DNA from 2 places in the Pradoshia sp. TA40_28 genome. Region 1 is predicted to be linked to the other one. Evidence: predicted binding sites of a transcription regulator. Region 1 holds the regulator's gene; the other holds the start of a gene.
The links. Region 1 encodes Rex, which represses fermentation and respiration genes when NADH is low (regulators of the CRP and FNR family bind a similar motif). Its sites were predicted from a motif close to TTGTGAAATATTTCACAA; they were not measured.
Positions count from the first base shown of each region.

Region 2: a site for Rex is predicted at 5,073-5,090, ahead of pflB (formate C-acetyltransferase). Genes of this name have one in related genera too.

Region 1 is NZ_JCATZO010000016.1:1,827-9,806, forward strand. It holds gene rimI (ribosomal protein S18-alanine N-acetyltransferase) at 1-320, shown strand, start outside; gene tsaD (tRNA (adenosine(37)-N6)-threonylcarbamoyltransferase complex transferase subunit TsaD) at 314-1,330, shown strand; gene AC58NB_RS16050 (ABC-F family ATP-binding cassette domain-containing protein) at 1,578-3,497, opposite strand; gene AC58NB_RS16055 (cyclic pyranopterin monophosphate synthase MoaC) at 3,797-3,862, shown strand; gene AC58NB_RS16060 (redox-sensing transcriptional repressor Rex) at 4,114-4,773, shown strand; gene AC58NB_RS16065 (YdiK family protein) at 4,809-5,021, opposite strand; gene AC58NB_RS16070 (CPBP family intramembrane glutamic endopeptidase) at 5,018-5,749, opposite strand; gene groES (co-chaperone GroES) at 6,050-6,334, shown strand; gene groL (chaperonin GroEL) at 6,390-7,980, shown strand, end outside.
Region 2 is NZ_JCATZO010000009.1:21,731-29,710, forward strand. It holds gene AC58NB_RS12830 (hypothetical protein) at 1-117, shown strand, start outside; gene AC58NB_RS12835 (cold-shock protein) at 388-588, shown strand; gene AC58NB_RS12840 (YczO family protein) at 1,432-1,650, opposite strand; gene menC (o-succinylbenzoate synthase) at 1,711-2,835, opposite strand; gene AC58NB_RS12850 (M20/M25/M40 family metallo-hydrolase) at 2,980-4,620, shown strand; gene AC58NB_RS12855 (hypothetical protein) at 4,709-4,867, shown strand; gene pflB (formate C-acetyltransferase) at 5,199-7,457, shown strand; gene pflA (pyruvate formate-lyase-activating protein) at 7,561-7,980, shown strand, end outside.

The DNA of each region.
Region 1 (7,980 bases):
CTTACTACTTGGTGGCTGAGGATCAAGGAAAGGTAGTTGGTTATTGCGGTACATGGTTCATTTTGGATGAGGGCCATATCACGAATATTGCCGTTTTGCCCGATTGGAGAGGCCATAAAATCGGGGAAGAATTAATGGTACGAATGATGGGCAAGGCACAAAGCATGGGTGTGAAAAAGATGACTCTTGAGGTACGAGTGGGCAATCAAACTGCTCAAAGTCTCTATCGTAAAATGGGCTTTAAAGATGGCGGTATTAGAAAATTTTATTATACAGATAATATGGAAGACGCATTAGTAATGTGGGTGGAATTATGGTAAAAGATAATCAATTAATTTTAGGAATAGAAACCAGTTGTGATGAAACCGCAGCTGCAGTAATTAAAAATGGCCGGGAAATACTATCCAATGTAGTGGCATCACAAATTGAGAGCCATAAACGTTTTGGAGGAGTTGTCCCTGAAATTGCTTCAAGGCACCATGTAGAAGCAATTACGCTTGTAGTGGAGGAAGCATTAGAAAAAGCAGCAATCTCTTGGGAAGATCTCGATGGAATTGCGGTCACGGAAGGTCCTGGGTTAGTAGGTGCTTTATTAATAGGGGTAAATGCGGCAAAAGCAATGGCTTTTGCTCATGGGGTTCCACTTATTAATGTTCACCATATTGCAGGGCATATATATGCTAACAGGATCCTCACTGAGTTTTCTTTCCCTCTTCTTGCATTGGTTGTATCCGGTGGCCATACTGAACTGGTGCTGATGAGGGAGCATGGAGATTTTGAAGTTATTGGAGAAACAAGAGATGATGCTGCAGGCGAAGCCTACGATAAGGTAGCTCGTACGTTAAAGCTTCCTTATCCAGGTGGTCCGCATATTGACCGACTTGCACATGAAGGACAGCCAACGGTTAAATTACCACGTGCATGGCTAGAAGAGGATTCCTATGATTTTAGCTTCAGTGGATTAAAATCGGCTGTTATTAATACATTGCATAACGCCAATCAAAAAGGTGAAACCATAGCGTCTGAAGACCTCGCATGCAGCTTTCAAGAAAGTGTCATTGATGTCTTAGTGACCAAAACACTAAAGGCAACGGATGAATATCAGGTTAAACAGGTCCTGTTGGCAGGCGGTGTAGCTGCCAATAAAGGGTTAAGAGCTCGGTTAGAAGAAGCTTTTGCAGATAAAAAGGACGTGGAATTAATAATACCTCCACTTTATTTATGCACGGATAATGCAGCAATGATTGCCGCTGCAGGTAGTATTGCATTTGAAAAAGGTAAAAGAGCTGCGATGGATTTAAATGCAAATCCAGGTCTGATATTAGAATAAAAGTAAGGAGGATTACTTCTGTTTTGGTAATCCTCTTCTTTTTGTTGATAAAAAGTTGACTGAAAAATGGAATGTCTCTGAAAACTGTGGATAAGTATGTGTTATCAACAGTTTCTGTGGATAATGGATTGAAAAACTGTGGATAATGTGGAAAAATCAAATTAAACCCTATTTCACAACTATAGTATTGTGGATAATAATGTTGATAAAAAACCAAGTCATTTCTGACTTGGTTTAAAATCGTGTTTTATTCGTCCTGTAAAGAGGTCCACTCTTCCATTAATGCTTCTAATTCTTCTTCTGCGATAGTAAGATTAGTTTGCAATTCTAAGGATTTTTCATGATCCTGATAGATTTCTGGTTCACATAATTGTATATTTATATCGGATATACGTGTATCGAGTTTTTCTATCATAGCTTCTATTTCTGTGATGCGCCTTTGACGCTGGCGCTCTTTCTTTTTAAGTACCTTATCTTCCTGATACGTGGTTTTATCTGTCCCTGAGCGATTGGAGGCAGTCTCTGCTTGTTTTTCTAATTCAGCAATTTCAGCCTGTTCTTGTTTTTTATGAATATAATAATCATAATCACCCAAGTATTCTGTTGCACCATCTGTGTTCATTTCTAATACTTTGTCCGCAATCCGGTTAATAAAGTATCGGTCATGGGAAACAAATAGAAGAGTGCCAGGATAATCAATCAGAGCATTCTCCAGCACCAGTTTACTGTCTAAATCCAAATGGTTGGTAGGCTCATCCAATATCAATAGATTGGCTTTTTGCATCATTAACTTGGAAAGAGCCAAACGTGCTTTCTCTCCGCCACTTAAGGTAGAGACAGGCTTCATCACATCATCACCACTAAAAAGGAAATTGCCCAATATGGAACGGATGTCCTTTTCAGGCTGGCCGGGGTAGTCATCCCATAACTCATTGAGTACAGTTTTCTTGGATGACAAATTAGCCTGTTCCTGATCGTAATAGCCGACTGTCACGTTAGTGCCGAACTGAAAACCTCCATTTAAAGCTGGAATCCTGTCTACTAATGTTTTTAATAAAGTTGATTTCCCAATTCCATTAGGACCTATCAACGCAATACTTTCTCCTCTAGTGATCCTGAATTTCAAATGACTGGCAACAGGTGTTTCATATCCAATGGCTAAATCATTTGCCTGAAGGACTTCGTTTCCACTTTGCACCTCAATATCAAAAGCAAAATTAGCTGATTTTTCGTCACCTAAAGGTCGATCCATCACTTCCATACGCTGCAGGGCTTTTTGCCGACTTTGTGCCCGTTTTGTAGTTGACGCTCTGGCCATATTCCTTTGGACAAAATCTTTTAATTTTGCAATCTCATCCTGTTGTTTTTCATAAAGCTTAAGATTACGCTCATATTCTTCTGCTTTTTGATCCAAGTAATTGCTATAATTTCCTGTATATTTCTTAATGGATGTTCGTGAAAGCTCCATTACTTGATTAACGACTTTATCGAGGAAGTAGCGATCATGAGATACAATTAGGATCGAACCTGGATAGGATTGCAGATAGCCTTCAAGCCAGCTTAATGTATCAATATCAAGATGGTTAGTTGGCTCATCAAGAATGAGCAAATCAGGCTTCGTTAATAATAATTTACCTAGAGCCAGTCGTGTTTTCTGTCCGCCGCTTAAGCTGTTAATAGAGGTAGTATAATCATAATCGGAAAAACGTAAACCGTGTAAGACGGAGCGTACATCTGCTTCCATTTGATATCCACCAGAATTTTTAAATTGCTCTTGCAGACGGTCGTAGTCTTTTAAAACCCGATTATACTTTTGTTCATCATTATAGACAGAAGGATCAGCCATTGATTTTTCTAAGGATCTTAACTCAGCTTCTTGTTTTTGTAAGCTTTCAAAAACAGAAATCATTTCATCCCAAATAGAACGATCTGATTGTAGGCCTGTATTTTGGGCCAAGTATCCAATCGAAACTTCCTTAGGTTTATAGATTTCTCCGCCGTCATGTGAAAGGTGCCCGGCAATGATTTTAAGCAGGGTAGATTTACCTGCACCGTTTCTGCCAACAAGAGCAATCCGGTCTTTCGTTTGAATTTCGAGCTTAATATTAGATAAAATTGCTTCAGCACCATAGTATTTGGATACATTATTAACTTGTAAAATAATCATTATTCTCACCTCAGAAAATACATACCTTAAGTGTAGCCTACAGGGGACAAGCACTGCAACTTAATAGAAAAATTGTGAACGTCCACACAAAAATTACCAAAAACATTTAAAATATTATAAAATAGGAATAGGAGAAGAACCTTGAGTTTATTTCCCTATTTTAAATAAGGGAAAAACTCGTATGGTAGTTGTAAGAAATAATCAGAATTCCTGTTGCATAATCCTATTGTTTTACTAAATAGATGAAATTGCGATAATATAACGAATCCATAAAATAAATATATAAGAATAGGCTCAGGATAGCAGGAATTATGGCAACAAAGAAAACTTCTGATATAATTCTTATGTGTCACCCAATTGCATGAAAAGGAAATAGTTATTGATTTGATTTTGGGAAAGACGCTAACAAGAATAAAAATTATTCGTTCCACTGTAAGTACTGATATTGAAATAGAGGCTTTAATAGCCGCTTTTAGCCGCTTCATTAACTGTTTATGGGTTTGAGCAAAGTGTTAGATGAAGGTATGGCTTGGGGATATAACCAATTAGGACCAGCAAAGCCAACTTGATCATATGGAATACTGATTGACTAGATAGAAAAGGGAGAAGGGAATTCATTTTGCAGGAAAATACTAAAATACCGCAGGCTACAGCCAAGCGACTGCCATTATATTATCGATTCATACAGAATTTACACGCATCAGGAAAACTACGAGTTTCTTCCGCTGAGTTAAGTGAGGCTGTAAAAGTAGATTCAGCCACCATAAGAAGAGATTTCTCATACTTTGGAGCTTTGGGCAAAAAGGGCTATGGTTACAATGTAAATTATCTATTATCCTTTTTTAGAAAGACCTTGGATCAAGATGAAATTACAAAGGTTGCTCTGATTGGAGTCGGTAACCTGGGTACAGCATTCTTAAACTATAATTTCATGAAAAATAATAATACAAAGATTGAAATGGCGTTTGATGTTTCTCCTGACAAAGTAGGAACCTTGATTGGAGATGTTCCGCTGTTCCATATGGATGATTTAGAGAAAAAATTGGCTAAGCAAGATATTAAAGTAGCCATTTTAACGGTTCCTTCGCAGGTTGCCCAATCGATTACCGACCGTTTAGTATCCGCGAACATCAAGGCTATTTTGAATTTTACGCCGGCACGACTAAATGTGCCTGACAGCATTCGGGTTCACCATATTGACCTTGCAGTAGAATTGCAATCATTAGTTTATTTCCTTAAACATTATCCATCTGGAAACACGGAAGAATCAGAATAAAAAAATCTCGAAGGTTAATACCTTCGAGATTTTTTTTATTCCTTTGGTTTTTCATTTTTCATTTTTTTAATTTGCTTATGAATCATTAATAAGCGGATTCCTGAACCAACATCTAGTGTGGCTAGTATAATTAAGAAATAGGTGAAGAAATCCCAACCGCTGCGTGATACATTTTGAACAGCGAAAAAGATAAAAATAGCACCTAAAATTAAATAAGTTGTTGCCATATACAAGGGTGAACGTCTCATAATAAACCTCCGATAAAGCTTTGAACTTTATTAAGCTCTTCCATATATTTTTCTATATCTTCTTTTAAAACTGATTGCACGATTACGACTAGTGTATTCATAGCCACATGAGCAAAAATAGGAACGATGATTCTCTTTGTTTTAACATATAAATAGGCAAATGTGAATCCCATTGCCGTATAAAGCAGGATATGGACAAACTCCATATGAGCCACAGCAAAAATAAGCGAACTGATTAACGCACTTAGGAAAAAGTTCAATCGTTTATGTAAGGTACCAAATACAATTTTCCTAAAAACAATTTCTTCTAAAATGGGCCCCAGTATTGAACTGACGATTATAACAGCCGGCACGGCCTCAATTAGGGCTAGAATATTTTGTGTGTTTTCAGAGCCAGTTGGAATGCCCATAGTTTGTTCAATGGTACCTGCAAGGGATTGTGAAAACAAGGCTAGGAATATCCCACCAATAGCCCATCCGACTGATGCTCCAACACTTGCGCGATCAGATATGTCTCTATTATTTCTTTCATGTCTCAAAAGAAATAGAGTAATGATGAAGGCAAGAATGAAACTTATTACAATCCAATACCCCGCTGCCAATATCCTCGCCCGTTCCAAGGGAATATCTGTGTTCGAGAAGTAGGCCAACATTAATGGCCCTCCAAGAATAGAAGAAAATTGCATAGCTATATAGGTGATTAAAATTGACCAATAATGTTTTTTCAAATCAAAAAAGCTCCCTTAATCATTTATATATGTTCAAAAACGTATATCTTTAATTTTAACCGTTTTTACCTCATAGTTACAATCACGAAACATTTTCCTTTGACTCCACTACCATATTTATATAAAAAAGGATATTTTAACTCGTTTTGGGGAAGATAATTAAATGATGATAAAATTTAAAAATTTTAACTTATATCACTTGCAAATCATTGTCTATTTATTTAAACTATAAATTGTGTTAGCACTCAACGTTAAAGAGTGCTAATAAAAATGGAGATAACTTTAAGGAGGTAGTTTTACTTGTTAAAGCCACTAGGAGATCGCGTTGTGATTGAACTTGTCGCACAAGAGGAAAAAACTGCAAGCGGCATCGTGTTACCAGACACTGCCAAAGAAAAACCATCTGAAGGCAAAATTGTAGCGGTAGGAACAGGCCGTGTCCTTGAGAATGGTGAGCGTGTAGGATTGGAAGTATCTGAAGGCGATCATATTATCTTCTCTAAATATGCAGGTACAGAAGTTAAATTCGAAGGTAAAGAATACTTAATTTTACGTGAAAGCGACATTTTGGCCGTTATTGCTTAATTAAAATGTCGATTAAAAAATAACATACTAAAAACTTTGAGGAGGTAATTTTCGTATGGCAAAAGATATTAAATTTAGTGAAGAAGCTCGCCGCGCTATGTTGCGTGGGGTTGATGCATTAGCTGATACAGTAAAAGTTACACTTGGACCAAAAGGACGTAACGTTGTTCTTGAAAAGAAATTTGGTTCTCCACTTATCACTAACGATGGTGTAACAATCGCGAAAGAAATCGAGCTAGAAGACGCATTTGAAAACATGGGTGCTAAATTAGTTGCGGAAGTAGCAAGCAAAACAAATGAAATTGCTGGGGACGGTACAACTACTGCAACAGTTCTTGCACAAGCTATGATTCGTGAAGGATTGAAAAACGTTACAGCTGGCGCTAACCCAATGGGCGTTCGTAAAGGGATTGAAAAAGCGGTTGGAGTTGCAATTGAAGAATTAAAAGCCATCTCTAAACCAATCGAAGGCAAAGAATCCATTGCACAAGTTGCAGCGATTTCTTCTGCCGATGAAGAAGTAGGCGCTTTGATTGCTGAAGCAATGGAGCGTGTTGGTAATGACGGTGTTATCACAATCGAAGAATCCAAAGGATTCACAACTGAACTTGATGTAGTAGAAGGTATGCAATTCGATCGTGGATACTCTTCTCCATACATGGTAACAGATTCTGATAAAATGGAAGCTGTATTAGAAAATCCATACATCTTGATTACAGATAAAAAGATTTCTAACATTCAAGAAGTACTACCTGTCCTTGAACAAGTTGTTCAACAAGGTAAACCATTATTGCTAATTGCTGAAGATGTTGAAGGTGAAGCACAAGCAACTTTAGTTGTGAACAAACTTCGCGGAACATTCAATGCAGTAGCTGTTAAAGCTCCAGGATTCGGTGACCGTCGTAAAGCTATGCTAGAAGACATCGCTGCATTAACTGGCGGTGAAGTAATCACTGAAGAGTTAGGCCGTGACCTTAAATCTGCTACATTAACTTCTCTTGGACGCGCTGCAAAAGTTGTTGTTACTAAAGAAACAACAACAATCGTAGAAGGTGCAGGAGAAACTAGCGAAATCGGTGCACGTATCAACCAAATTCGTTCTCAATTGGAAGAAACAACTTCCGAATTCGATAAAGAAAAATTACAAGAGCGTCTTGCTAAACTTGCTGGCGGCGTAGCAGTTATTAAAGTAGGAGCAGCAACTGAAACAGAATTGAAAGAGCGCAAACTTCGCATTGAAGATGCTCTAAACTCCACTCGTGCTGCTGTTGAAGAAGGTATCGTAGCCGGTGGTGGTACTGCACTTGTAAGTGTGTACAACAAAGTGGCTGCTGTTGAACTTGAAGGCGATGCACAAACTGGTGTAAATATCGTACTTCGTGCTCTTGAAGAGCCAGTTCGCCAGATCGCTCACAACGCAGGCCTTGAAGGTTCTGTAGTTGTAGAACGTCTTAAAAAAGAAGAAATCGGCATTGGCTTCAATGCAGCTAATGGCCAATGGGTAAACATGATTGAATCTGGTATCGTGGACCCAACAAAAGTAACTCGTTCTGCGCTTCAAAACGCAGCTTCTGTTGCGGCTATGTTCTTAACAACTGAAGCAGTTGTTGCTGACAAGCCAGAGCCAGCTGGTGCAGGCGGCGGAA
Region 2 (7,980 bases), on a different contig from region 1:
TCTATATCTGAGCAGGAAATTATCCTACCTTCAGAAATGGGGAGGCATATCATTGAAGTGAGAGGTAAATGGTCAACTGGGGAAGCTTCTTATACATTTGTTATTGAAGTAAATTAAGAGGGTTCTTTTGGATTTAATATGGATTAAGAAAGAAACATGTTCAAGGATTATGAAGTTGAAGAGAATGACATTTTAACTAAGAGTTGATGAGAGGATCCGACCGATAGTTCTTAATGTTTGATATTTTTAAAAAATAATGTTATTCTAAAGAAGAATTATTTTTGTTCGGTTTCAGATTGAGAATAAAATTTTGTTTTTCGTCTAAGGTATTTGAGCAAGAGTAGTAACAAATTGTGTGGGTATAATCCACACTAGGAGGCAATAACTATGGAACAAGGTAAAGTAAAATGGTTTAACGCAGATAAAGGTTTTGGATTCATCGAACGCGAAGGTGGAGAAGACGTATTCGTACATTTTTCAGCTATCCAAAGCGAAGGTTTCAAAACTTTAGACGAAGGACAAAGTGTAACGTTTGAAGTAGAACAAGGACAACGTGGCCCACAAGCTACTAATGTTCAAAGAGCTTAATTAACCTAAAAAGACTCAGTGCGAGTCTTTTTTTGCTTTTATGAGCTTCATATAATGATAGCCAATTCCATGAATGAATAGGTTTTAATTGTAGGCAAAAGGAATTTAGAAGGGCTCATGGAGTCTATCTAAATTCCTTTTTTATTGTTCGCCATGCTCAAGAAGGATAAACCTGTTCTATACTATTATTCAGGCCATTTTTGGGCCCATCCTGTAGAAAATAGTGTTAAACGTATAGGGAAGAATTGTGGAAAATAAAAAATAGACAAGGTCCTAAAAATAAGGACTTTGCCTATATGGTGCCTATTCAATGAATGAATAGGTTTTTTGTGCAACAATAAATGAAACAAGTAGTATTAAAATGGTAGATTAAATATAACATAGTAAATGTACAATCCCTAATCTAATGTTATCATAGCAACACTATTCCAATGAGAGCCTTCGTAGAAAGAACAATTTTAAATTAATGATATGGGCGATTTTTCTATATCTGTACAGATTCGTCCAATTTCTCGATTAGCGTGTCCAGTTCATTGAAGCTATGAGAGATGTCGGTTATTAATTGATTTTGTTCCTCTATATTCGAGAGAATCTCCTGTGAGGATCTGAACTTACAGTGCCTGCCACAATTTCTTGCACTTTACCCAAGTTTTCTGTAACCAATTTAACTCCCCCCACTGATATACACTAATTAAGTATTGGCTTTATCAATAAAAAGTAGAGCAATTTGTGTTATTTTGTGGAAAATTTTTGAATAATGATGTGTTTATAGGGGGAACTTTATCGGAGCAGGAAACCAAAGAAAACTACAAAATAAGAGCCAGCATACACCGGCTCTTATTGTTACTGTTTTTCAGGTTCGTATTTTTTCTCGCTCGAGGAGGTGCTTTTTGTAGCTGTTTTATCTTTCTCTTCAAGGTTTTCTTCGCGTAAATCCTCAATAGGGATCGTATCTACATGTTGTTCATCTTCAAATTTATCAAGCATATGCTCTTTATCTGTCATTGAATTCTCAGGATTATCCATTTTTTTCTTGGATAAGGGCTGCTTTTCCTTTGTCATGCTTATCAACTCCCATAGTTAGTTTTCTATATTTATACCCATATAGAAAAAGAATACACATTATTTGGAAGTGAATGATTCCTTGTGAATAGAGTAATGGGTTAACCAGGTTCGATCAACTTCAAATCCCATTCCAGCTTTGTCAGGTACTTCAATGATTCCGTTATGGACGATTACTTCGGGGAACGTAATATCATGATTCCAATAATTGCTTGAACTTGAGATGTCACCAGGCAGATTAACCTGTGGCAAGGATGCCAGAGCTATGTTGTGAGCCCGACTTATTCCTGATTCAAGCATCCCTCCGCACCAAACTGAGATATTTTCGGCTTCACATAAGTTGAGGATTTTAACAGCCTCTGATAAGCCGCCTACTCTTCCCGTTTTTAAATTGATTACTTTACAGCTGCCGAGAGCGATTGCTTGTTTAGCATTTTCAAATGATTGTATGCTTTCATCCAGGCAAATCGGAGTAGAGATTTGCTGTTGGAGTATGGCATGCTCATACATATCGTCAAACCGAAGTGGTTGTTCAATCATCATGAGTTCATATTCATCCAATGCCTTTAAGCGCTCAATATCTGCTAAGCAATATGCAGAATTGGCATCTGCCATAATCGGTAGATAAGGATACCTTTTGCGGACTGTTTGAATAAGCGAGATATCCCGACCGGGTTTGATTTTTAGTTTCACTCTTTTATATCCTTGCTCAAGGCTATGATCGATTAATCGAAATAAATCCTCATCTGTATGTTGAAGCCCTATGCTGATTCCGGCATCAATCGCATTTTTAGTACCGCCTAAAGCTTTCGATAATGAAATATTATTTTTTCTTGTATATAAATCCCAAATAGCTCCCTCCAATGCTGACTTGGCCATTGGATTTTTCCGAACAGGAGAAAATAGCTTCTGTAGTTCATCAGGGTGATGGATGGGTACCTCAAGTAGCTTGGGAATTAGAAAATCTTTCATTATATGAGCCGCTGTTTGGAGTGTTTCTTCTGTATACCATGGTTCCCGAAAGGCTACGCATTCACCCCATCCCACGGTTCCTTCGCTATCAACCATTTCAATAATAATCATTTCTCGGTCTTTCACGGTGCCAAAACTCGTCGTAAAAGGATTTTTTAATTCCATCGAAATATAGTGGAAAGTTATCTCTTTTATTATGATGGGACTAGCCATTGTTTAATCGCTCCTTTAATTGTAAGAATACCGTATCATATCTGATATGCCACAGCAAAAAAAGAGGTTTGTAATAATCATTTAACTGAATATTCCATATATTGTTGATATAATTTTAGGAAAGAGAGAAACGGGGGAGAAAGCATGCGCCACTGGAATACGAAGGAAGGAATTTTGGAGTTATTATATCGTCTTGTGAAAGTGCCCAGTGTGACTGGCACAAGGGGAGAGTTGCGTATGGAGGAAGAAATTGCTGCAATCCTGATGGAAATGCCGTATTTTCAAAAATACCCGGATCAAGTATATCGGAATAAAATCCATGGAGATGGATTGAATCGAAAAGCGATAGCTGCCTTTTATAAAGGAAATAAAAAGAGTAAAAAAACCATTATTTTATTAAGCCATTATGACGTCGTGGGTGTTGAAGATTATGGCCGTCTTGCACCGCTGGCTTTTTCTCCATTAGAGTTTACAAGTGCTCTGGCAGAAGAAGATCTTTCTAATGATGTAGAGGAGGATTTGAAGTCAGGAGAATGGATATTTGGAAGAGGAATTATGGATATGAAGGCAGGACTGGCCGTCCAAATGGCCTTACTTTCAGAAGCTGTTGAAAAAAAAGATTTAGAGCATAATCTGTTATTTTTGGCTACTCCGGATGAAGAAAGGTATTCTGCAGGAATGTTCGCCGGAGTCGAATTAGTGAAGGAAATTAGGGATCATTATCAACTTGATTTAGATGTGGCGATCTGTTCGGAACCGAGCTTTGGTGCCTATCCAGGTGATCGTTCAAAATATTTCTATACGGGATCTGTAGGTAAATTGCTCCCACTTATTTTTTGTGTGGGGAGAGAGACGCATGTGGGAGAGCCGCTTGAAGGGATGAATGCAGCTTGGATGGCAGGAGTGATTGCAGAGAGACTGGAGTTATCATTAGCTTTTTTAGAGAATGAACGTGGGGAACAAAATCCTCTACCCACTATATTAAAACTAATGGATTTAAAAGAAGCCTATAATGTTCAGACGCCAACAGCAGCATATGTGCTTGCGAATATTCTTACACTGAAACAAAGCCCTGAAGAGGTGCTAAACAAGTTGAAAGGGATCGGAGAAGAAAGTAGTCAGTACATTGCAGAGAGACTTTCAACTCTTTATGACAAACTGGGATACGATAAGCATAAGTTAAGAAAGCGAATCATTAAGCCAAAAGTATTTTCCTATCAGGAATTATTCCAAAAAGGATGCATAAAATATGGTGATGTGTTTGTTAAAGAAATAAATGCAAAGATTACCTTGCTGGAACAGGATGCTGGATTGAATATGGCGAAATTGACCGCAGAAATTGCTGATGTGGTTGCGGCATACTTTAAATCAGAAGCTCCATTTTATATGGTGATGCTTGCTCCGCCATATTATCCGCACGTATATTTGGAAGAAGATGAAAGGGACCGGAAAGCAAAAGAAATAATAGAGGTATGTGTAAGGATTGCTGAAGAAAAATATAATGAGAAAATAAAGATTCTGTCTTATTTCCCTGGTCTTTCAGATGTGAGTTATTGCCGTTTACGAGATCGTGATCAAGTTATGTCGGTACTGGAAAACGAAATGCCTCTCTATGGAAAAGGGTATAATCTTCCGCTTTCAGTTATTGGGGAACTGGATATCCCAGCCATCAATATAGGTCCTTATGGAAAAGATGCGCATAAGCGTACAGAAAGACTGAATATCCCTTTTTCCACTGATGTTGTTCCGAAGTTGCTTAAACACGCGGTTTATAGATATCGGTAATGGGTGTTATTTAGTATATTGCCTCAACTTACCTGCCATAATTCTCACCTTTCTGCAGAAAATGATGATAAGGGAAGGAGGGTTAGTTATGGCGAGAGGTAAAGGGTTTAACCATAAGCGTAAAAGTCACCCCGGAAATTTTCCGCATCATGCAGAAACGGGTGGTAATCAAGAACAACACACAAACCATGAACAATATATTGTAACGAAGGAAGCCTTTAAAAATAGAGTAGACGAGCATAAATAACGTAATTGTTATATAATGGAAGTTAAAGGCATCTGTGGTAAAGAAACAGGTGCCTTTTATAGTACAGTTCTGTATTTATAGTTGATTTTACTATAACAGTTTTGTGTATTTTCAAGGGTCTATAATATCAGAATTATAAAATGATAATAGTCAAACCTTGATTTAAAAGGTTTGTTTTCGATTTCACTGTATTGTCATAATTTACATGTTCACATTTTCACATATAACGTGTATTATAAACCTATAGAAACCTGTTATATTCAATTGAAACTTGAAACATCAAGAAACTTGAAATAATATTCCTGAATGTAATATTAGGAGGTAAATAAAAATGGCAATGGTTATGGATAAAGTAAATACTCAAGATCCATGGAGAGGATTTGCTGGCGGTGACTGGCAGAAAGAAGTAAATACACGTGACTTCATCATGAAAAACATCACTCCATACACTGGAAATGATGAATTCTTAGAAGGTCCAACTGAAGCAACAAAAGAATTATGGAAGCAAGTAATGGAGCTTACTAAACAAGAGCGTGAAGCAGGCGGCGTACTTGATCTAGATTCTACAATTGTTTCAACTATTACATCCCATGGTCCTGGATATTTAAATAAAGACCTAGAAACAATCGTTGGTTTCCAAACTGACAAACCATTCAAACGTTCCCTACAACCATTCGGTGGTATCCGTATGGCAGTAGCTGCAGCAGAATCTTACGGCTTCACAGTTGATGAAGAAGTACAAAAAATCTTCACTGACTACCGTAAAACGCACAACCAAGGTGTTTTTGATGCATACACTGATGAAATGAAACTTGCTCGTAAAGCTGGTATCATCACTGGTCTTCCAGATGCATACGGACGCGGACGTATCATTGGTGACTACCGTCGTGTAGCATTATACGGTGTAGACTTCTTAATCGCTGAACGTAAAAAAGATTTGAAAAACTATGGCTTAAGAACAATGTCCGAAGACGTTATTCGTCAACGTGAAGAATTAAGCGAACAAATCCGTGCGTTAGGTGAATTAAAACAATTAGCTGAGATTTATGGTTATGATATCTCTAAACCAGCTACAAATGCAAAAGAAGCAGTACAATGGTTATACTTTGCATACCTTGCTGCAATTAAGGAACAAAATGGTGCGGCAATGTCTCTTGGACGTACTTCTTCCTTCCTTGATATTTATTTTGAACGTGACCTTCGTGAAGGTACATTAACTGAGCAAGAAGCACAAGAGATCATTGATCACTTTGTTATGAAACTTCGTCTTGTAAAATTTGCTCGTACACCAGATTACAACCAATTATTCAGCGGAGACCCAACTTGGGTAACTGAATCCATCGGTGGTATGGCATTAGACGGAAGAACGCTTGTAACGAAAAACTCTTTCCGTTTCTTGCACACATTATCAAACCTTGGACCAGCTCCAGAACCAAACTTGACTGTACTATGGTCTACTAAGTTCCCTGAAGGATTCAAGCGTTTCTGTGCTAAAATGTCTATTCAAACAAGTGCGATTCAGTACGAAAACGATGACATCATGATCAGAGAATACGGCGATGATTACGGAATTGCTTGCTGTGTATCCGCTATGCGTATTGGTAAACAAATGCAGTTCTTCGGAGCTCGTGCAAACCTTGCGAAAGCATTGCTTTATGCAATCAACGGCGGTGTGGATGAAAAACTTAAAATCCAAGTTGGACCGAACTTCAAGGCAATTACTTCTGAAGTGTTAGATTTTGATGAAGTTATGGCTAACTTCGATAGCACAATGGAATGGCTTGCAGAGCTATATATCAACACATTGAATGTAATCCACTACATGCATGATAAATACAGCTATGAGCGTATTGAAATGGCATTACATGATGTTGAAATCCTTCGCACAATGGCAGCAGGAATCGCTGGATTGTCCGTAGTAGCTGACGCATTGAGCGCGATTAAATATGCACAAGTTAAACCAATTCGTGATGAAAATGGTGTAGCGGTTGACTTTGAAATCATTGGTGATTTCCCTAAATACGGAAACAATGATGATCGCGTAGACAGCATGGCTGTTGAACTTGTAAGAAACTTTATGACTAAATTGAAAAAGCATAAAACATACCGTAGCTCTGTGCACACGCAATCCATTCTTACAATTACTTCTAACGTAGTATATGGTAAGAAAACTGGAAACACTCCAGATGGACGTCGTGCTGGCGAACCATTCGCTCCAGGTGCGAACCCAATGCACGGACGTGATACAAAAGGTGCTCTAGCTTCTCTATCTTCTGTATCTAAGCTTCCATACGAGTGCTCTTTAGATGGTATTTCTAACACATTCTCTATGGTGCCAAAAGCACTTGGACGTGAAGAAGAGCAACGTGAGGCGAACCTTGCGGCAATCCTGGATGGTTATGCTTCCAAAGAAGGTCACCACTTGAATATCAACGTATTCAACCGTGACACATTGCTAGCAGCTATGGAACACCCAGAAGAGTATCCACAATTAACAATTCGTGTATCTGGATACGCTGTAAACTTCATTAAGTTGACTCGTGAGCAACAAATTGATGTAATCAACCGTACGTTCCACGAAACTATGTAATATAATTCTGTAACGTGTTAAGAGGAAGGTCTCCCTGTATTGGCAGGGAGACTAACTTTTAACAATCCATTGGATATTTTTTGAAAAGAAAGGATGGGATCTCATGACAACATATGGGAATATTCATTCCGTTGAAACATGCGGCACAGTAGATGGCCCGGGGATCCGTTATATTGTATTTACACAAGGTTGCTTATTACGTTGCCAGTATTGTCATAATGCTGATACTTGGGCAATTGGTAAGGGCAAGAAGGTGAGTCCTGAAGAAATCGTTGCAGACTTAGAATTATATAAACCGTTTATGGATGCGTCAGGTGGCGGGATTACTGTAAGTGGCGGTGAACCACTATTGCAAATTCCGTTTATAATCGAACTATTTAAATTGTGCAAAGAAAAAGGAATTCACACAACAATCGATTCATCAGCTGGCTGTTTTTCAAGGTCGCCGGAATTTTTAGAGCAATTCGATGAACTATTGAAATATACAGATTTAATCCTGTTGGATATTAAGCATATAGACAGC